4 regions of the Pseudomonas sp. SB113 genome follow, and region 3 is predicted to be linked to each of the others. Evidence: riboswitches for the same ligand, from Rfam matches in the RefSeq annotation. Region 3 holds a riboswitch; each other region holds the start of a gene.

Region 1 (5,060 bases), on a different contig from region 3:
GCTGGCGTCGATTGAACGTAGCAATAACTCGCGCTCGCCGGGAAATGCTGGTCTTTTCATCTTTTGATGCTTCGATGATCGACTTGAATCGCACCAATGCAAGAGCCGTACGTGATCTAAAGCACTTCATTGAGTTTGCTCAGCGGGGGCCGAGAGCGCTAGCCGAAGCGATACAGGGCTCGGTAGGTGGGTACGACTCTCCATTTGAAGAAGCTGTTGCCCAAGGTTTGAGGCGCAAAGGCTGGCAAGTCGTTCCGCAAATTGGCGTATCCCGCTTCCGTCTTGATTTGGGCATCGTGCATCCAGACCGCCCCGGTGATTACCTTGCTGGCGTCGAATGTGATGGTGCCACTTATCACAGCGCGGCGACGGCGCGTGACCGTGACAAGGTGCGAAGCGCGATTCTGAAAGGCCTGGGCTGGAATCTGGTGCGGTTGTGGTCCACCGATTGGTGGATCGACAAGTCCGCAGCTTTGGATCGCCTGCACGCAGCTCTTGAAGCGCTGCTGGTTGAATCCCGGGCCACCCCTGAAGTGGTTGTTTATGAAGAGCCCCAGGTATTCATTCCTCCATTGACACTCGTCGACAGGGATTCATCTCTGTCCGCCCAGGATCAGGTAGAGGATGTTATTGCAGCTTCTGTGAGTGACCTGACGATAAACGAACCTCCGGAGCTCAAAGTTGCCAGGGCAGTCTCTGTTTCAGTCCACCCTGCTGTCAAAGGTGAATATCGAGTCACGGATTTCACCAGCGTGAGTGATAGGATTCGCGCGGATGCGTTTTACTCCGAAGCATACGATCCGGTTCTGAAAGATCTGATTTCCCATGTGCTGATCCATGAGGCGCCGATTCTGGATTCGTTATTGGTACAGCGAATTGCAAGGGCGCATGGATTCCAAAGGTCTGGCCGCTTGATCCGGGAGCGTGTTCTTGAATTGACCGAGCAGCATCACCATTTGAAAAGCGACCCGGTGGAAGGGCAGTTCGTCTGGCACTCGCAAAGCGATGTGTTGAATTGGAACCTATATCGAACACCAGGTGCACTTGACGATGCTCGCTCTGTCGAAGAAATAGCTGCTGAAGAGTTGTTGTTAGTGGCTTCTTTGATTTCATCAGGTGACCAGCCTTCGGAAATTGCCAAGACATTTGGTGTGAAGCGTTTGACGAGTGCAGGGCGTGAGCGGATCGAGTCAGTCGTAAGGTCTGCTGCTGATTTCTAATCACGAGGTATAGCGTGGGGGCAAGCCTTCTCGGTCGTTTCTTCAGGGGTAGTCAAGTAAAAGTCGCCGACATTGACCATCTCTCGCGCACTGCGTAGCCTTGCACCCTCGAGGTTCTTCGGCCCAGGCCGAAGCTAAGAAGGGAACGCGGTTCAAGCCGCGGCTGCCCCCGCAACTGTGAAGGGTTTATCTGACTGCCACGCCACTGCCACTGCGGCGGGAAGGCGCAGTCGGCGCCGGTCGCAAGACCCGCAAGCCCCAAGCCAGGAGACCTGCCTCGCTACCGATTTTCCAATTCAACCGGGCGGGGTGATCCGGTGACGAAATCTGCTGCTGCGCGCCGTCGCAGGGCCTATCGTCCCGTATGCCCGCCCCAAAGGGCATCCGATGAAAACACTAGCCAAACTTCCCGTCACCATCGTTACCGGCTTCCTCGGCTCGGGCAAAACCACCTTGCTGCGCCATATGCTCGACAACGCCCAGGGGCGTCGTATTGCGGTGATCGTCAACGAGTTCGGCGAGCTGGGCATCGACGGTGAGATCCTCAAGCAGTGCTCCATCGGTTGCACCGAAGAAGAGGCCAACGGCCGTGTTTACGAGCTGGCCAACGGCTGCCTGTGCTGCACCGTGCAGGAAGAATTCTTCCCGGTGATGCGCGAACTGGTCGCCCGTCGCGGCGACCTCGACCATATCCTCATCGAAACCTCGGGCCTGGCCCTGCCAAAACCCTTGGTACAGGCCTTCCAATGGCCGGAAATCCGCAATGCCTGCACGGTTGATGCGGTCATCACCGTGGTCGACAGCCCGGCCGTGGCCGCCGGCACCTTCGCCGCGTTCCCGGATCAGGTCGATGCCCAGCGCAAACTCGACCCGAACCTGGACCACGAATCGCCGCTGCACGAGCTGTTTGCCGACCAACTGGCCAGCGCCGACCTGGTGATCCTCAATAAGTCCGACCTGATCAGCGCCGAAGACCTGGCCCGTGTACGCCTGGAAGTTGCCGAGGAGCTGCCGCCGGCGGTGAAGGTCATCGAAGCCAGCAGCGGTCGCGTGCCCCTGGACGTGCTGATCGGCTTGGGTGCCGGCTCCGAGGAGCACATCGACGCTCGCCACAGCCATCACGATCATCACCATGAAGGTGAAGACGACCACGATCACGACGCGTTTGATTCGATCTCCATCGACCTGCCCCAAGCCGACGAGGCGCTGCTGCTCGACGCCCTGACTCAGTTGGTGGTTCAGCACGGCATCCTGCGCGTCAAGGGCTTCGCCGCCATCCCGAACAAGCCGATGCGCCTGCTGATCCAGGGCGTGGGCATGCGTTTCGACAAGCACTTCGACCGTGCCTGGGGCGCCGATGAAGCGCGCATCACGCGGCTGGTGCTGATCGGCCAGGAGCTGGACGCGGCGGGCCTCGAAGCGCAACTGCGCGCCGCCCTCAGCGTTTAACCCATGCACCTGCTCAGGACTCAGCCCGGTGGTTTCGTCGCGGACGACAATATTGCCGACCTTGGCCAAACCCCCGCCGAGCTGGTGATCCTGTGCAGCGGCGATTCCAGCCTGGCGCTGCTGGCCGAAGCGGCCCAGCAGTTGCCCGAGGACTACCCCAGCCTGCGCCTGGCCAACCCGATGCAGGTGCAGAACCACGCGTCGGTCGACCTGTATGTGGATGAGGTGCTGCGCCACGCCAAGGTCATCCTGATTTCGCTGCATGGCGGCATCGGTTACTGGCGCTACGGCATCGAGCGTCTGGTGGCGCTGGCCGAGCGCGGCGTCACCCTGATCCTGGTGCCGGGGGATGATCGCCCGGACCCGGAACTCAGCGGCCTGAGCACGGTGAATGCCGAACAGCGCGACCGCCTGTGGCACTTCCTGCGCCAGGGCGGTTTGGGCAATGCCCTGGACTTCTATCGCTGCCTGGCCAGCGCCTACCTGGGGCGTGACTATGCCTGGGCCGAGCCGCAAACCCTGCCGCGCACGGCGATTTATCACCCGCATAAAGCTAACCCTCGCCTCAATGACTGGCAGACGGATTGGCACGCGGATTGGCCCGTGGCGGCGGTGCTGTTCTACCGCTCGCACTTGCAGGCGGCCAATACCGGTTTTATCGACGTGTTCTGCCAGCGTTTGCAGGCGGCGGGTCTTAATCCGTTGCCGATGGCGGTGGCCAGCTTGAAAGAACCCGGCTGCCTGACGGTAGTCGAGGACCTGCTGGATGAGGTCGGCGCGGCGGTGATCCTGAACACCACCGGGTTTGCCCAATCCAGCCCGGAAGCCCCACATTTGCGCCCGTTTCGCCGCAATATCCCGGTGATCCAGGCGATTTGCGCCCAGGACAACCAGCCAGGCTGGCAGGCCAGCGAGCAAGGCCTTGGCCCTCGCGACCTGGCGATGCACATTGCCTTGCCCGAGTTGGACGGGCGGATTATCAGCCGGCCGATCAGCTTCAAGGATCTGGCCTGGCGCAGCGAGCGCAGCCAGTCGGACGTGGTGTGCTACCGCGCAGCCCCCGAACGCATGGATTTTGTTGCCGAGCTGGCGCGCCGTTGGGTCGAACTGGCGCGGGTGCCGAATGCGGATAAACGCATCGCCCTGATCCTCGCCAACTACCCGACCCGCGACGGCCGCATCGGCAATGGCGTGGGCCTGGACACCCCGGCTGCCGCGCTGAATATCCTGCGTGCCCTGCAAGCCGAAGGTTATCCGGTGCCGGCTCAACTGCCCGCAAGCGGCACTGCGCTGATCCATGACCTGCTCGGCGGCGTCACCAACGATCTTGACAGCCTCGACCTGCGCCCCTGCCATCAAAGTCTCGGCCTGGACGACTACGAAGCGATGTTCCAGCGCTTGCCTGAGTCCAATCGCCAGGCGGTGCTGGCGCGTTGGGGCGCGCCGCAAAACGATCCGATGTTCCGCGACGGCCGCCTGATGATCGCCGGCCTGCGCCTGGGCCTGACCTTCGTTGGCATCCAGCCGGCCCGGGGTTACCAGGTGGATGCCAGCGCGGTGTACCACGACCCGGACCTGGTGCCGCCCCATGGCTACCTGGCGTTCTACTTCTGGTTGCGCCACACCTACGGCGCCCATGGCGTGATCCATGTGGGCAAGCACGGCAACCTGGAATGGCTGCCGGGCAAGGGCGTGGGGCTCTCGGAAAACTGCTGGCCGGATGCGCTGCTGGGGCCGCTGCCGAACATCTACCCGTTTATCGTCAACGACCCGGGCGAGGGCGCCCAGGCCAAGCGGCGCACCCAGGCAGTGATCATCGACCATCTGATGCCGCCGCTGACCCGCGCCGAAACCTACGGCCCGTTGCGAAATCTGGAGCTGTTGGCGGACGAATACTACGAAGCCCAACTGCTCGACCCACGCCGGGCCCGCGAGCTGCAAAAAGACATCCTCCAGTTGGTGCGCGAAACCCGTATCGACCAGGAGCTTGAACTGGGCGGCGACGTCGATGCGGCGGTCTGGCTGCCGCGCCTGGACACTTACCTGTGTGACTTGAAGGAATCGCAGATCCGCGACGGCTTGCATATCTTTGGTGAGTCGCCCCAGGGGCGCTTACGTATCGACACCTTGCTGGCCTTGTTGCGCATCCCCCGTGGCGATGGCCGTGGCCCGCAATCGAGCCTGCTGCGCGTATTGGCCAAAGCCTTCGAATTGGGCTTTGATCCGCTGGACTGCGCCCTGGCCGAGCCGTGGACCGGCCGCCGCCCGGCGGTGTTGCAGAACATCGATACGCAGTTGTGGCGCACCGCCGGGGACACTCGCGAGCGACTTGAGCTGTACGCCGCGCGACTCATCGAGCAGGCATTGGAAGGGCCGCTGGAACAGCTGGAA
Region 2 (5,060 bases), on a different contig from region 3:
CGTCGTAAGCGGATAGGCAACTTAAAGCTGATCACATGGTCAGGTTTGTCCGATACTCCTCTCCCATATAGAAGGACCCCACCATGCGCACATACACCCTGAACTACCTGTTCAACGATGAACCCCGTAGCCATGTGTTCGAACTCAAGCATCCTGAATTGCCCTTGCATGATGCGGCGTTGCACTTGCTGCAGTTGCATTTCGGTGATGCGGAGAATGGCCTGATCATGCCCCCTGCGGATGCGACCCCGGAGGAGATTCTGGAGCAGGCGAAGTGGGTGGGGATTACGCAGATTGAGGTTGTATGAACCCAAGGCCGACCATTCAGGCCGTCAGCGCAGCCGACATCCCTGAAACGCTGATCTTCGTCCTGCAGGCCCGTGCCGAGCTTTTCCCGATGCTCAGCGCAGCCGGGATGCCGACGGACCTGGCGTGATTTGAAGCAACCTATGTACACCCATCCGTTTCTACCGGGGGCGATTGGTTTCTGGATTTGCCAAGGGTTTGAGGGAGTGGATATGTGCTGTTCAGTTAGGCCGCAACCGCAGTATCTGCGCCCCATCGAACGGGTCCGTCAGGTAATGCGCCTGCACCCCGAATGTCTCCTGCAAGCGCTGTGGCGTCAGCACGTCCAGCGGCTTGCCCAGCGCTACCAGGCGCCCACGATCCAGTATGGCCAGGCGATCACAGGTCAGCGCCTGGTTCAGATCATGCAGGGCGATCAGGGTGGTCACGGGTAACCCTTGCACACCTTTCAAAATCGCCAGTTGATGCTGGATGTCCAAGTGATTGGTCGGCTCATCCAGCAACAGGATCTGTGGCCGTTGCGCCAGGGCGCGGGCGATGTGCACGCGTTGGCGCTCGCCGCCGGAGAGGCTGCGCCAGGCACGGTGGCTCAGGTGGGTGGCGTCCACGTCGTGCAGGGCCTGGCGCACGATGGCGTCGTCTTCGCTGGACCACGGGCTCAGCGCCGACAGCCACGGTGTACGGCCCAGGGCCACAGCGTCGAACACGCGGATGGCGTCGTCGGTGTCGGCCTGTTGTTCCACCACCGCCAGTTGTTGTGCGATGGCGCGGCGGGACAGGTCGCCCAGGCGTTGGCCGCCCAGGCGCACATCGCCGCTGGCCGGAGTGCGCAGCCCGGCGAGCAGTTTGAGCAGGGTGGATTTGCCGGAGCCATTCGGCCCGACAATCCCCAGGGTTTCACCCAACTGAACCTCCAGGTGAATATCACGCAGCAACTCGGCCTCACGCACCTTGAAGCCCAGGCCGGTGCAACTCAGTACGCTCATCGCGCATTCCTCCGGCCAATCAGGATCAGCGCAAACACCGGCGCGCCCACCAAGGCCGTCACCACGCCGACCGGAATCACCTGGCCCTTGATCAAGGTGCGCGACAGCACGTCTGCCGCGATCAAAAACAATGCACCTCCCAGCGCACTCGCCGGCAGCAGGCGCGAATGCCCGGTGCCGAGCAGCAGGCGCACCGCGTGGGGGATCACCAGGCCGACAAAGCCAATGGCACCGACGATGGACACCATCACTGCGGTCACCAGCGCCGCGCAACCCACCAGCACGAACTGCACGCGGCGCACCGGGATGCCCAGGGACGCGGCCGAATCCGTACCGAAGGTAAACGCATCCAACGCGCGACGATGCCACAGGCATACCGCCAAGCCCGTGACCGCCACCGGCACTGCCAGCCACACCGACGGCCAGCGCACGCCGCTGAGGTTGCCCAGCAGCCAGAACATGATGCCGCGCGCCTGTTCGGAGCTGGCTGATTTGGTGATCAGGAACGCCGTGAGCGCGTTGAACAGCTGCGAGCCGGCGATGCCCGCGAGGATGATCTGCCCGGTGCCGCTGGACGAACCACTGGCCCGCGCCAGCAGGATCACCAGGGCAAACGCCGCCATCGCGCCGACAAAGGCGCCGGCCGAGAGTGAAATCAGGCCGCCGCCCACGCCCATCAGCGCCACCAGCACCGCGCCGGTCGAAGCGCCGGCGCTGATGCCCAGCAGGTAGGGATCGGCCAGTGGGTTGCGCAGCAACGACTGCAAAATCACCCCGCAGGTGGCCAGCCCCGCACCGCAGGCGGCGGCAACCAGGGCGCGGGTGAGGCGGTAGTTCCACACCACGCCTTCATCGATCGGGTCCAACACGTAACCGGCCGCCCACAGTTTGTTGGCGAGCACCTGCAGCACCACCTGGGGCGAGATGGCGGTTTCGCCGATGGCCACGCCGGCGAGCACGGCGATCAGCAATAGCGCCAGGGCGAGTAATGTCCGGATCATTGCGGCAGGTCGTAGCCGTCGATGGCCGTGGCCAGGTGTTCAAGGCCATCGAACATGCGGATGCTGGCTTGCAGCGCCAGGGCGTCGAGGATGATGATGCGGTTGTTTTTCACGGCGTCCATGTTGCGCGTGACCGGGTCGCTGCGCAGGAAGGCGAGTTTCTTTTCATGGTCGTCGGCGGGGTAGCGGCGGCGGTCCATGCGGGCGATCACCAGGAAGGTCGGGTTGGCCTTGGCGATGGTTTCCCAGCCGACGGCGGGCCACTCTTCGTCGGATTGCACCACGTTGTGCAGGCCGAGGGTTTCGAGCATGAACTCGGGGATGCCTTTGTGGCCGGCCACGTACGGGTCGCTGCCCATTTCGGAACTGGAGAACCACACCAGCGCGCTGGCGTGCTTGAGGCCTTTGCTTTGTACGGTGGCCACGGATTTGGTCAACCGCGCCTTGAGCGCGTCGTTCAGTTGTTGGCCGCGATCCTGTACATCGAAGATCTGTGCCAGCTGGCGGATGCTCTTGTAGATCGTCTCGATACGGAACGGCTCCAGCCGCGTGCCGTCGGCGCCCACCAGGTTGTCCTTGCCTTCGCAGTCGGAGGGCAGCAGGTAGGTGGGGATCTTCAGTTCGTGAAACTGCTCGCGGGTGCCGACCACGCCTTGCGGGCCCACGACCCACTCCAGTTCGGCGGCCACCAGTTGCGGGCGCTTGGCGATCACCGCTTCGAAGCTTGGCTCGTTATTGGCAAGGCGCTCGATGCTGTCGTTCTGGGCCTTGAACTGCGGCAACACGCTGTTGAACCACAGCGAAGTGCCCACCACGCGGTCAGCCACGCCGAGGGCATAGAGCATTTCGGTGGCGGCCTGGCCGATGGTCACGCTGCGCGTGGGCGCCTGCTGGAAGGTGAGGGTGCTGCCGCAGTTTTCCAGCGTCAGCGGGTAATGCGTGGGTGCGGCGTGGGCCAGGGCGCAGAAACCCAGGCCGCCGATCAGGGCGGTAACGCGTGGCAGCATGCGGCAATCTCCGTGTGGACCGTACGTGTAAACAGGGGAGGTACGGTTCGGAAATACGCCCTCGAACGCTGCCGAACGGGCAGGCAAGGATGTCCTTCCCGGACACCCCGCCGGTTAGTGATTGTGCTGGGCCGGCAGGTCTCCTGACTGATGCGTCATCGCCACGCTCCGGCCTTCCCGGACGCGGTCCAGTGGCAGTGGGGAGCAGGCTCGGCACCTACAGTTGCGGGGGCAGCTTCGATTGACGCGCGATACCGCGCTTCGAATTCCCTATTAGTCCCGTTCGGGAACCGGCGCGGTATGGTAGTTGATTAGGACGAGGCGATACAGCCCGGAGAGCGCCCGATCAAAGACGAATATCCTCAGGCCCTCGGATCAGCGCTTCAATCCGCGTGCCCGTGGCGCGCTCTTCGTTGCTGAAACCGTCGTAGTCCGCGAGGTTGGCGAAACGGATGCCGGTCAATTGTTCTATCTGGATCACGCTGCGTTGGTAGGTCCTGACCTGGCCGAACATCAGGTCGAGCTGACCCAGTTCGCGGCTTTGGTCGATCATGTAGGCACTGGCGGAGGGCTTGCCGTCGTCGCTGAGGTAGGCCACCACTTTCCAGAACGCCTTGGGGATTCTGATGCCACGGTAGAGGCGATCGTCGTCGGCGAACACCGGGCCGCTGAACACCGTTGCCCGGGCTTTCCAGCGTTGCGTATTGTTGAGAATGTAGTCTTCGAGTTCCAGCCAGGTCTTTTGGTTGAACCCGCTCATCTGCGGCGAGCAGTTGGTGAAATGGAAGGTGTCGATGTTGGCTGTTTTTGCCTCATCGCCCCAGTTCGGGTCCTGCCGGCGCACCAGGTGGCCGCGATCCAGTCCATTGTTGGTGTAGAGCACTTCGCCCACCTGCGCGCTGATCGGCAGGCGACCATCGTAGGCCCAGGTGTCGTTGCTGCGGATAATCTCCACATGCTGCCCGCCGTCGATATTGACGCCCACGTAGAGCGCCAGTCGTCGGGAACGTGACATCGTCACCGAGAAATGCGTGTAGTCCAGCCGCAGCGGTTGTACGTCATCCGCCAATGCCTCATCGGCGCTGGGCCAGGGCACCGCGAAGCTGCTGAGAAAATCCTCGGCGTAGCCCTGTCGGTCCTGTAGATCCTTGGCGGGGGTGACACGGGGCGTCGCCGCCCGGGCTTCCAAAAGGCTGGGATTGACCGCGATCAACGGGCGCAGATCGGCGAGTCTTGGGCGGTGCGAAAGGTCGATTTTGGCTTTACGTGCGGGCATCGGTAGTTCCTCGCGGTCCTTGGATAAACACGACTGCAACATAGCTTCATGACAATTTGGGCCAAGCAGTCACCGTCGGCTACCCTGAAACGGTTACCCGGACGTTCGCCACACGCCAACAAGGAGCCAGCCTATGTGTGTTCGCCAACAGCGCAACCCGATTTTTTGCCTGATCCCGCCGTATATGCTCGACCAGATCGCGCGCAACGGTGATAAAGCCCAACGCGAGATCGCGCTGCGTACCCGTGCCAAAGACAGCACCTTCCGCTCGCTGCGTATGGTCGCGGTGCCGGCCAGGGGGGCCGCCCATATGGCCCTGGCCATGGGCGCCGACAAACGGCGCTCGATCTACAGCGCCGAGGGCAGCGACAGCCTGCCTGGCAAGCTGATCCGTGGCGAAGGCCAGCCCGCCAGTGGTGACGCCGCAGTGGACGAAGCCTACGACGGGCTGGGCGCCACGTTCGATTTTTTCGACCAGGTCTTT
Region 3 (5,060 bases):
TTTCAGCGTTCGGCAGCGATAGCCGCATCCAGACCAGGATTGTTCTGCACATGTCGACCTCAGCCCGCCTGATCCTTATTCTCTGCGCCGCGCTTATCAGCGCCTGCGCCAGCCGGCCGCCACCCGCTCCCGTTGCGGTCAAGCCCAAGCCGCTATTCAACTATTCCACCCAGAATTTCTCGCCTGCGGCCGAAGACGTGCTCTTTCGTGCGCTGGGCCTGGTCGGCACGCCTTACCGTTGGGGCGGCAACACGCCGGACTCGGGTTTTGATTGCAGCGGCCTGATCGGCTTCGTCTTCCGCGACGCCGCCGGCATCTCCCTGCCGCGCACCACCCGCGAACTGATCGTGATGCGCGCCCAGGATGTCAGCGAGCAGAACCTGCAGACCGGCGACCTGCTGTTCTTCGCCACCGGTGGCGGTTCCCAGGTCAGCCACGCCGGGATCTATGTGGGTGAAGGCCGCTTTGTCCATGCGCCGCAAACCGGCGGTACGGTGAAGCTGGATACTTTGTCCAAGGCGTATTGGCAGAATGCCTACCTGAGCGCCAAGCGTGTGTTGCCGGCCAATCTGGCACGCAACCCCTGAACCAAACACCGAACTAAATGTGGGAGGGGGCTTGCTCCCGATAGCAGTGGGTCAGGCACAGATACTGTGACTGATACTTCGCTATCGGGAGCAAGCCCCCTCCCACATTGGTTTTATGTTGCGTCTGGGGGCGTTTATTTAGCCGCCGACACCCGCCACACCTTATTCCCCACGTCATCCGCCACCAGCAAATCCCCTTGCTGATCAATCACCACGCCCACCGGGCGGCCCATGGCTTTCTCATCTTTATCGAGGAACCCGGTCAGCACATCCACCGGCTGGCCTTTAGGCTGGCCTGCCTCGAACGGCACGAAGATGACCTTGTAGCCACTGTGCGGCTTGCGATTCCACGAACCATGCTGTCCGATGAACGCGCCATTGCTGAACGGCGCCGGGAGTTTGCTGCCCTCGGCAAATGTCAGGCCCAAAGAAGCGGTGTGAGGCCCGACCGCATAGTCCGGCGCAATTGCCTTGGCGACCAGGTCCAGGTTTTGCGGTGTGACGCGCACATCCACATGCTGGCCGTAATAGCTGAACGGCCAGCCGTAGAACCCGCCGTCCTTGACCGAGGTGATGTAGTCCGGCACCAGGTCGCTGCCGATCTCATCGCGCTCGTTTACCGCTGTCCATAGCTTGCCGCTCTGGGGTTCCCAGGCCATGCCGTTAGGGTTACGCAGGCCGGAAGCAAAAATGCGGTGCTGGCCGCTGGCGCGATCCACTTCCCAGATGGCCGCCCGGCCCTGTTCCGCTTCAAGGCCGTTTTCGCCGACGTTACTGTTGGAGCCGACGCTCACATACAGTTTGCTGCCGTCCTTGCTGGCGACCACGTTCTTGGTCCAGTGGTGATTGATGCTGCCGCCCGGCAGGTCGACCACCGTGGTGCCAGGTGCCTTGATCGCGGTTTCGCCCGCTTGATAGGGGAAGCGCAGCAGCTTGTCCGAATCGGCCACGTACAGGTCATTGCCGACCAGTGTCATGCCGAACGGTGAGTTGAGGTTTTCCAGGAACACCGTGCGGGTCTCGGCGACGCCATCGTGATCGGCATCGCGCAGCAGGGTGATGCGGTTCGGGCTTGGTACCCCGGCGCCGGCACGGCCCATGACCTTCTCCATGACCCAGCCGCGAATGCCCGTGGAATCGTCCGGCTTGGGCGGCGCATTGGTTTGCGCCACGAGCACATCGCCGTTGGGCAGCACATACAGCCAGCGCGGGTGGTCCAGGCCTTCGGCGAACGCCGCCACTTGGGTGCCGGCCGCGGCTGTCGGCTTCACGCCCTCTGGCCAGCCGATTGCCGGGGCGATGTTCACGGTGGGGATCAGGGTTTTGTTCGGCTCTGGTAGCTGGGGCGACGGCCCGGTGCCATCGGACACCTGCAGGGTGGAGCTTTCACCGCAGGCGGCGAGGCTGCCGGCGAGCATGATGAGTAGGGCGAATCTGGTTTTTTGCATGGTGTTCTCCTTGATACCTGTAAGGGTAGAGGAGAGCGGCGGTGCGATGGTTCAAGTGCAAGGCCAGCTTTAATTGACGCTCCACCCCCAACCCACTAACCTTCGCGGCTTGTTCCAGGTGCTCTGTGACCCATGGGTCGACAGAGTGAAACAGGGAAGCCGGTGAGTGAGCGCACTTGTACACAGTGCTGCCGCGATTCCGGCGCTGCCCCCGCAACGGTAAATGAGTCAAGACGGTGCCTTTTGCCACTGTATCGCCCGCGATATGGGAAGGCGCGCCGTCGGCGTGTTCGCGCTGTAGATGAGAACAAGCGCGCCACTCATGAGCCCGGAGACCGGCCTGGATCATCCAACAGCATCACGGTGGGCGATGCTTGGCTGTCTGTTTTTTCCTGCCTGCCGTTTTTGTCCAGCCCCAACGGAGAGCTGCCATGACCGATACCCCCGACCGCGACGAACGCCACCTGGCGCGCATGCTGCGCAAAAAAGCCGTGATCGACGAGCGCATCGCCAATTCCCCCAATGAGTGCGGCTTGCTGCTGGTGCTGACCGGCAACGGCAAAGGCAAGAGCAGCTCGGCATTCGGCATGCTCGCGCGCGCCATGGGCCACGGCATGCAGTGCGGTGTGGTGCAGTTCATCAAGGGGCGCAACAGCACCGGTGAGGAGTTGTTCTTCCGCCGCTTCCCCGAGCAAGTGCGTTTCCACGTGATGGGCGAAGGCTTCACCTGGGAGACCCAGGATCGCCAGCGTGATATCGCCGCCGCTGAAGCCGCCTGGGCCGTCTCCCGTGAACTGCTGCAAGACCCCACCATCGGCCTGGTGGTGCTGGATGAGCTGAACATCGCCCTCAAGCATGGCTACCTGGACCTCGATCAGGTACTCAGCGACCTGCAGGCCCGTCCGCCGATGCAGCACGTGGTCGTCACCGGCCGTGGCGCCAAGCCTGAATTAATCGAGATGGGCGACACCGTCACCGAAATGGGCATGCTCAAGCACGCGTTCCAGGCCGGTATCAAGGCACAGAAGGGCGTCGAACTTTGAATCAGCCCCGTCATTGCCCGGCCGTCCTGATCGCCGCACCGGCGTCCGGCCAAGGCAAAACCACCGTCACCGCCGCGCTCGCCCGTTTGCACCGCAACCTGGGGCGCAAGGTGCGTGTGTTCAAATGCGGCCCGGACTTCTTGGACCCGATGATCCACGAGCGCGCCAGCGGTGCGCCGGTGTATCAATTGGACATGTGGATGGTAGGCGAGCAGGAAAGTCGCCGCCTGCTGTGGGAAGCGGCGGGGGAGGCCGACCTGATCCTGATCGAAGGTGTGATGGGCCTGTTCGATGGCACGCCGTCCAGCGCCGACCTGGCGCGGCATTTCGGCGTGCCGGTGCTCGGTGTCATCGACGGCACCGCCATGGCCCAGACCTTTGGCGCCCTGGCCCTCGGCCTGGCGCGCTATCAGCCGGACCTGCCGTTCGCCGGGGTGCTGGCCAACCGCGTCGGCACCCTGCGCCATGCGCAACTGCTGGAAGGCAGCCTGACCGAAGGCCTGCGCTGGTATGGCGCATTGTCCCGCGAAACCGGGATCGAACTGCCCAGCCGCCATTTGGGCCTGGTGCAGGCCAGCGAGCTGAACGATCTCGACGTGCGCTTGGACGCCGCCGCCCAGGCATTGGGCAGCAGCTGTGAAGTCGCATTGCCGCCACCGGTGACCTTCGCCGCACCAGCAGTGATCGAGGCCGAGCCGTTACTGGATGGTGTGCGCATTGCGGTGGCCCGTGACGAAGCCTTCGCCTTCACCTATGGCGCCAGCCTCGACCTGTTGCGGGCGATGGGCGCCGAGTTGCGCTTCTTCTCGCCGCTGCATGATCGCCAATTGCCCGACGCCGACAGCCTCTATCTGCCCGGCGGTTACCCGGAACTGCACCACCAGGCGCTGTCGGAAAACACCCTGATGCTTGAAGCCATTCGTAACCACCATGCCGCCGGCAAACCCTTGCTCGCCGAGTGCGGCGGCATGCTCTACCTGCTGGATTCGCTCACCGATGTCGACGGCACCCGCGCCGAACTGGTCGGCCTGCTGCAAGGCGACGCGGTGATGCAAAAGAAACTCGCGGCCCTGGCCCTGCAAAGCGTAGAGCTGCCGGAAGGCGTGCTGCGCGGGCACACGTATCACCATTCCCTGACCAGCACCGAGTGCCAGCCGATTGCCCGTGGCCTGAGCCCGAACGGTGGGCGCGGTGCCGAAGCGGTCTTCCGACAGGGGCGGATGACGGCCTCTTACGTGCACTTCTATTTCCCCTCGAATCCGACGGCGGTAGCCGCCTTGTTTGCACCGGACCGAGCTGAAACCCTATCCACTGTGGGAGGGGGCTTGCCCCCGCTAGGGCCATGACCGACAACGCTTTCCCCCAGGCCGACCGCGACGCCGTCTACCGCGCCATCGCCGAACGCCGCGACATGCGCCACTTCAGCGGCGGCGTGGTCGCCCCCGAATTGCTGCATCGCCTGCTCCAGGCCGCGCACCAGGCCCCCAGCGTTGGCCTGATGCAGCCCTGGCGGTTTATCCGCATCAGCGACCGCGCGTTGCGAAGCCAGATTCAACACCTGGTGGAAGAAGAGCGCGTGCGCACCGCCGAGGCATTGGGCGAGCGCTCCGACGCGTTCATGCAGCTCAAGGTCGAAGGTATCCACGATTGCGCCGAAGTGCTGGTGGCGGCGTTGATGGATGACCGTGAGCGCCACATCTTCGGACGGCGCACCCTGCCGGAAATGGACCTGGCGTCGCTGTCCTGTGCGATCCAGAACCTGTGGTTGGCTGCCCGGGTCGAGGGGCTGGGCATGGGCTGGGTCTCGCTGTTCGAACCCCAGGCCCTGGCCGACCTGCTGGGCCTGCCGCCCGGCGCGAAACCCCTGGCGGTCTTGTGCCTGGGGCCGGTGACGGAATTTTACCCGGCACCGATGTTGCAGCTCGAAGGCTGGACCGAGCCTCGGCCGTTGAGTGACATGTTGTATGAAAATGCGTGGGGAG
Region 4 (5,060 bases), on a different contig from region 3:
GATGTGTAGATACCTATGCCCCGATAGCGGCATGTCAGTCGCCTCGTGAGTAGGCTGATGCACCGCCATGGGGGGCAATCCCGCCTTCAAGATATTTTATATTTCTTAATTTAAATCAGTGTATTGCTGTGACTTTTTGAAGTGAATAATCAAGATCGATAAAGGTGCGCATGCCCCGCCCGATACAACGAAGACTCACTGAAACTATCATTCGCCAGCACCCGGCCCACTACAATCAGCGCCGTACGCCGGAAGCCCTTGGCGGCGACTTTGTCGGCAATATCGCTGAGGGTGCCCACGGCCCAATCCTGATCCGGCCATGTCGCCCGGTGCACCACCGCAATCGGGCAGTCCGCGCCATAGTGCGGCAGCAGCTCGGCGACAATCTTCTCCAGATGATTGACCCCCAGGTGAATCGCCATGGTCGTGCCATGCCGGGCCAGGCTGTCGAAGTCTTCGCCGGCCGGCATACTGGTCTTATCGGCGTAGCGGGTCAGGATCACGCTTTGGGCGATGTCCGGCAGGGTCAGTTCGGTCTCCAGCAAAGCTGCACAGGCGGCCACCGCCGTAACGCCGGGAATGATCTGGAAGGGGATGCCCAACTCACGCAAGTAACGGATCTGCTCGCCAATCGCGCCATACAGGCTCGGGTCGCCGGAGTGCACGCGGGCCACATCCTGGCCGTTGGCGTGGGCGCTCTTGATCAGTTCGATGATCTGTTCCAGGTGCAGTTCGGCGCTGTTGACCACCTGTTGCGCCTGATGACCTTCCAGCACCGCCGCCGGCACCAGCGAGCCGGCATAGATGATCACCGGGCAACTGCGGATCAGGCGTTGGCCTTTGACGGTGATCAATTCCGGATCGCCGGGGCCGGCGCCGATGAAGTAGACGGTCATGGAGAATTCCTGTCAAAAAACGGGCGAGCATGAAGATTGCTCATGATCGGGAAGGGCGATTATCGGGATTTTAGCCGGCGCAGGCCAATGCAAAGGTGGCCTGGGCGGTTTTCCGGCGGGTGATCAGCAAGCGGGCAGGACCGCCGCAGAGCTGTTCGGCCAGGGCCAGGGCGGCACTTTCGGCGACGCCGTAACAGCCGGTATGGGCAAACGCGACCGTGGATTTGTGGCTCAGCCGGTCTTCATACGCCGCCAGTTGTGCGGCGCTGAAGCACTGCAATGGCAGATTGAGCAAGCGGGCCAGGGCGAGCACCCCAGGCTCGTCCCGTTTACGGTCAATGCTGGCCAGCGCCGTGACACGCTGGCGCTCGATCCCGCCCTCGGCGAGGGCGGTGTCAAACAGGCCCAGTAGGGTGTCTACATCACAACCCCGCTGGCAGCCCAGGCCGACTACCAGCGTCATGCCGAGTATTGATCGTCGTGGTTGCGGCGGAACAGCCAGGCACTGATCAGGCCGAGGGCCAGCCAGAACGCCACGTTGGTCAACTGCGAAGCGATCTTGAACTGCGCTTCGAGGGCTTGCGGGGCCAGCATCGAATGGGTTTCCGGCTGCGGCGCGCCGATCACATGCGGCACCACCAGGATCGCCGCGCCCAACACTTTCAGCAGCCAGTTGCGACCAAACACGATCAAGGCAATTCCGGCAGCCGTCGAGGCGGCGGTGCCGATCCACCAGATTTGCCGTTGCGCCAGGTCGGCGGCGGCAGTGCCCGGTAGCTCCGGCGGCAGGCCCAGGGTGGGCGCCAGCACAAAGGTCGCGTAACCGGCCAGGCCCCACAGCAAACCCTGGGCCGTGCGGGTAGGCGCGCGCAGGGTATAGAGGCCGGCGAGCATCAGGGCGAAACCGACGGCGACTACCAGGTTGCCGCCGGTGGTCGACAGCACGCGCTGCCAACCGTCTTCCGGCTCCCAGGCTTCGGCATCGTGGGTGTGCGCGGCGGCGCCAGCGGCGTGCTCGTGCACGACTTCGGTCGCGGCCGGGGCTTTTTCAAAGGTTTCCGCCTGCAGAATCAGCGGAGCGACCCAGAAGCTTTGCAGCAGGGTCAGCAGCAGGGCGGCCAGCAAGCCGGTGAACCCTGCGGTTTGCGCAATACGCTTGATCATGTCGGCAGGCCTCAGTGGCACGGGAACGCGGCGCTGTGGCGGGTATCGTGGGCAGCGTTGTGCACCGCCTCGATGTGCGAGAAACCGGCGAAATACACCAGGCACGCGCCGAGGATCGACGCACCGATGGCGGCGGCCAGGCGTTGGCTGAGGGTGGCGGAGCTGCTGGCGGTGTGCGAGGTGCTGCTGATGATCGACATGGCGCGTCCCTTTCAGGTGTCAGGGTGAAACGAGCGCATGCAAACCCTGCGAGCCAGGCACGCAGGGTTTTAACAGCGCCCGCCCACCGCGGGTTTGTTATTGGATGGTATTCGGGCCGGTCTCCGGGCTTGCGAGGGACACTGGGTCTATAAAGCGTCGCCTTCCCATGCCCTACAGGCACAGTGGATCTGACGCTTCACTCGCTTACCGTTGCGGGGGCAGCACCGGACTCGTCATCACGCGATGACTCACCGGTTTCCCGTTTCACCCTTTGAAGGGCACCCGAAACAAGATGTGTAGGAGAGCATGGGTGATGATTTGAGTCAAATATGGCGGCCACGCGCTCCTTATCACGTGTGAAATGCGAAAAATACAATTACCTGGTCGCGTTATCGGGGTTTGATGAAAAAAGCAGTTTCAAAAAGCCTGCACGTCGTTGAGTATGCCCACTCCTTTTGCCTGTATTGCAATGTCGCGTTGCCCCGTTTACCAAGGAGAAGTGGTCCATGACCATCAAGATCGAGGGAGTGATCGCCAACAAGATTGGCTTTGCGTCCCACCAGAATGCTGTCCCAGTTCTGCGCGAACTGATGGTAAATAATGGTGGTGAGGCGGATTACAACGATCTTGAGTTGGAGCTGGTGGCTGACCCGCCTTTCCTGGAAGGAAAAATTTGGCGTATTGATCGCCTAGTCAAAGATTCAACCCTGCATATTTCAGATCGTAATCTGACATTGAACGCCGGCTATCTGGCCGATCTTGCTGAAAGCCTTGCTGCAACGCTTGTTTTGCGACTTCGCTGCAAGGACGAGGTTCTGGTCAGTCAGACCTTCTCTGTGGAACTTCTCGCGAAAAATGAGTGGGGTGGAGTGAGTTCCATGCCGGAGTTGTTGCCCGCGTTCGCAATGCCAAATGACCCAGCAGTTGATCGGATACTCAAATCGGCATCGGACGTACTGCGTCGAGCTGGCAAACCGGATGGTATTGATGGATACGAGCGTAAGTCCCGAGCTCGCACATGGGAGCTGTCTTCCGCTATTTGGTCGGCAGTTTGCGGGCTGAGACTGAGTTATGCGCTACCCCCTGCAAGCTTTGAAACCCGGGGGCAAAAGGTTCGGCCGCCTGGACTTGTCCTGGATGGACGCGTAGCTACGTGCCTGGACACTGCGCTTCTGTTCGCTGGAGCGCTGGAGCAGGCCGGCCTCAATGCGCTCCTGATCCTGACCAAGGGGCACGCGTTCGTGGGTGTCTGGCTTCAACCGCAAGAATTCTCCCAGCTAATTACTGATGAAGCGGCTGCGGTGCGTAAACGTATTGATTTGAAAGAGGCACTGGTTTTTGAAACCACGCTAGCCACTCAATTTCCGGTTCCGAGCTTCAGTCAGGCAATCAATGCTGCTGAGCGACAAATCAATGATGAAGATTTCATCATGGCCATTGATTTGCATCGCGCACGTATGCAACGCATCCGACCTCTCGCAACTTCAGTGTCTGCCATCAAACCGGATGCTGACCAAGAGACGGCGCCTGTGCCAGAAGGCTTGGAGATTGCTCCGCCACTGCCACCATTTGATGTTGAGATCTCTACCGATTCGGATTCACCCGCCGGTAAATTAACGTTATGGCAACGCAAGCTCTTGGATTTGACCACCCGCAATCGGCTCCTGCATTTGCCGGACAGCGCCAAGGGTGTACGGCTGATTTGTCCTGATCCAGCTGAACTGGAAGATCAGTTATCCAGCGGTAAACGCATTCGAATCGTCTCTGTGCCAGACCTTGAGGCGGGTGGTAGGGATGCTGCGCTGTATGAGCAGCAGAATCGTGAAAGCCTGCGCGACGAGTATGCGAGGGCGGCTCTGGCCAGGGGCGAGGTGCTCGCTACACTTGAGAAAGCCAAGCTTGAAGTCGCCATGATCGACTTGTATCGCAAGGCCCGCAGCGATCTCGATGAGGGCGGCGCGAATACCTTGTTTCTCGCCTTGGGCTTTCTGAAATGGAAAAAAGCCGCGGATGACCAGAAGAGCTATTCAGCACCGTTGATTTTGCTGCCGGTCAAACTTGATCGTAAAAGTGCTTTGTCCGGCGTGACGATGACGTTGCTGGAAGATGAGCCGCGCTTCAACCTGACCTTGCTTGAGTTACTGCGACATGATTTTGAACTGGTCATCCCTGGTTTGGATGGTGAGCTACCAGCGGATGACAGCGGTATTGATGTGGCTGGTATCTGGAACATGGTGAGGCGCGCTGTCAGGGATGTGCCGGGATTCGAGGTCACTACAGAACTCGTACTGGGGACATTTTCATTCGCCAAGTACCTTATGTGGCAAGACTTGGCAGCCCGTTCAGACCAGTTGCTGAAGAGTCCGATGGTCAAGCACCTGTTGGAGCGAAGCCTGGGCGGTGGCGGTTATGCGACCTCTGGAGAGTTTCCGCAGCCCCACGAGTTGGATCGAAAGATCAACCCTGCGAATTTATTTACCCCACTACCAGCGGACTCCTCTCAACTTTCTGCTGTGGTTGCGTCATCCAGTGGTTGTGATTTTGTACTCGATGGGCCGCCAGGCACAGGTAAATCCCAAACTATTGCCAACATGATTGCGCACAACCTTGCGCTCGGACGAAGGGTGTTGTTTGTTGCTGAAAAGATGGCCGCTCTTGATGTGGTGTATAGGCGGCTTGAAGAAAAGGGGCTGGGTGAGTTTTGCCTCGAGCTTCACTCGAGTAAGACGTCCAAGGTTGAAGTACTCAAGCAGCTCGAACGCGCCTGGGATGTTCGTGATGCCCTGAGTGCGGATGAAT

The links. Region 3 has a riboswitch for cobalamin ahead of cobO (cob(I)yrinic acid a,c-diamide adenosyltransferase). Riboswitches for the same ligand answer to the same signal wherever they lie in the genome.
Positions count from the first base shown of each region.
Region 1: another riboswitch for cobalamin. It lies ahead of cobW (cobalamin biosynthesis protein CobW); the one in region 3 lies ahead of cobO (cob(I)yrinic acid a,c-diamide adenosyltransferase).
Region 2: another riboswitch for cobalamin. It lies ahead of AB1462_RS22555 (ABC transporter substrate-binding protein); the one in region 3 lies ahead of cobO (cob(I)yrinic acid a,c-diamide adenosyltransferase).
Region 4: another riboswitch for cobalamin. It lies ahead of AB1462_RS26390 (CbtB-domain containing protein); the one in region 3 lies ahead of cobO (cob(I)yrinic acid a,c-diamide adenosyltransferase).

Region 1 is NZ_JBFMHW010000027.1:7,587-12,646, forward strand. It holds gene AB1462_RS26395 (DUF3320 domain-containing protein) at 1-1,220, shown strand, start outside; cobalamin riboswitch at 1,315-1,515, shown strand; gene cobW (cobalamin biosynthesis protein CobW) at 1,608-2,669, shown strand; gene cobN (cobaltochelatase subunit CobN) at 2,673-5,060, shown strand, end outside.
Region 2 is NZ_JBFMHW010000019.1:9,549-14,608, reverse strand. It holds gene AB1462_RS22575 (hypothetical protein) at 84-308, shown strand; gene AB1462_RS22570 (hypothetical protein) at 305-436, shown strand; gene AB1462_RS22565 (ABC transporter ATP-binding protein) at 528-1,292, opposite strand; gene AB1462_RS22560 (iron ABC transporter permease) at 1,289-2,293, opposite strand; gene AB1462_RS22555 (ABC transporter substrate-binding protein) at 2,290-3,300, opposite strand; cobalamin riboswitch at 3,416-3,610, opposite strand; gene AB1462_RS22550 (DNA/RNA non-specific endonuclease) at 3,647-4,576, opposite strand; gene AB1462_RS22545 (M4 family metallopeptidase) at 4,710-5,060, shown strand, end outside.
Region 3 is NZ_JBFMHW010000007.1:89,300-94,359, forward strand. It holds gene AB1462_RS11455 (C40 family peptidase) at 51-587, shown strand; gene AB1462_RS11460 (sorbosone dehydrogenase family protein) at 722-2,035, opposite strand; cobalamin riboswitch at 2,135-2,394, shown strand; gene cobO (cob(I)yrinic acid a,c-diamide adenosyltransferase) at 2,467-3,078, shown strand; gene AB1462_RS11470 (cobyrinate a,c-diamide synthase) at 3,075-4,424, shown strand; gene bluB (5,6-dimethylbenzimidazole synthase) at 4,421-5,060, shown strand, end outside.
Region 4 is NZ_JBFMHW010000027.1:184-5,243, forward strand. It holds gene cobM (precorrin-4 C(11)-methyltransferase) at 150-896, opposite strand; gene AB1462_RS26380 (cobalamin biosynthesis protein) at 967-1,359, opposite strand; gene AB1462_RS26385 (CbtA family protein) at 1,356-2,060, opposite strand; gene AB1462_RS26390 (CbtB-domain containing protein) at 2,072-2,260, opposite strand; cobalamin riboswitch at 2,357-2,562, opposite strand; gene AB1462_RS26395 (DUF3320 domain-containing protein) at 2,768-5,060, shown strand, end outside.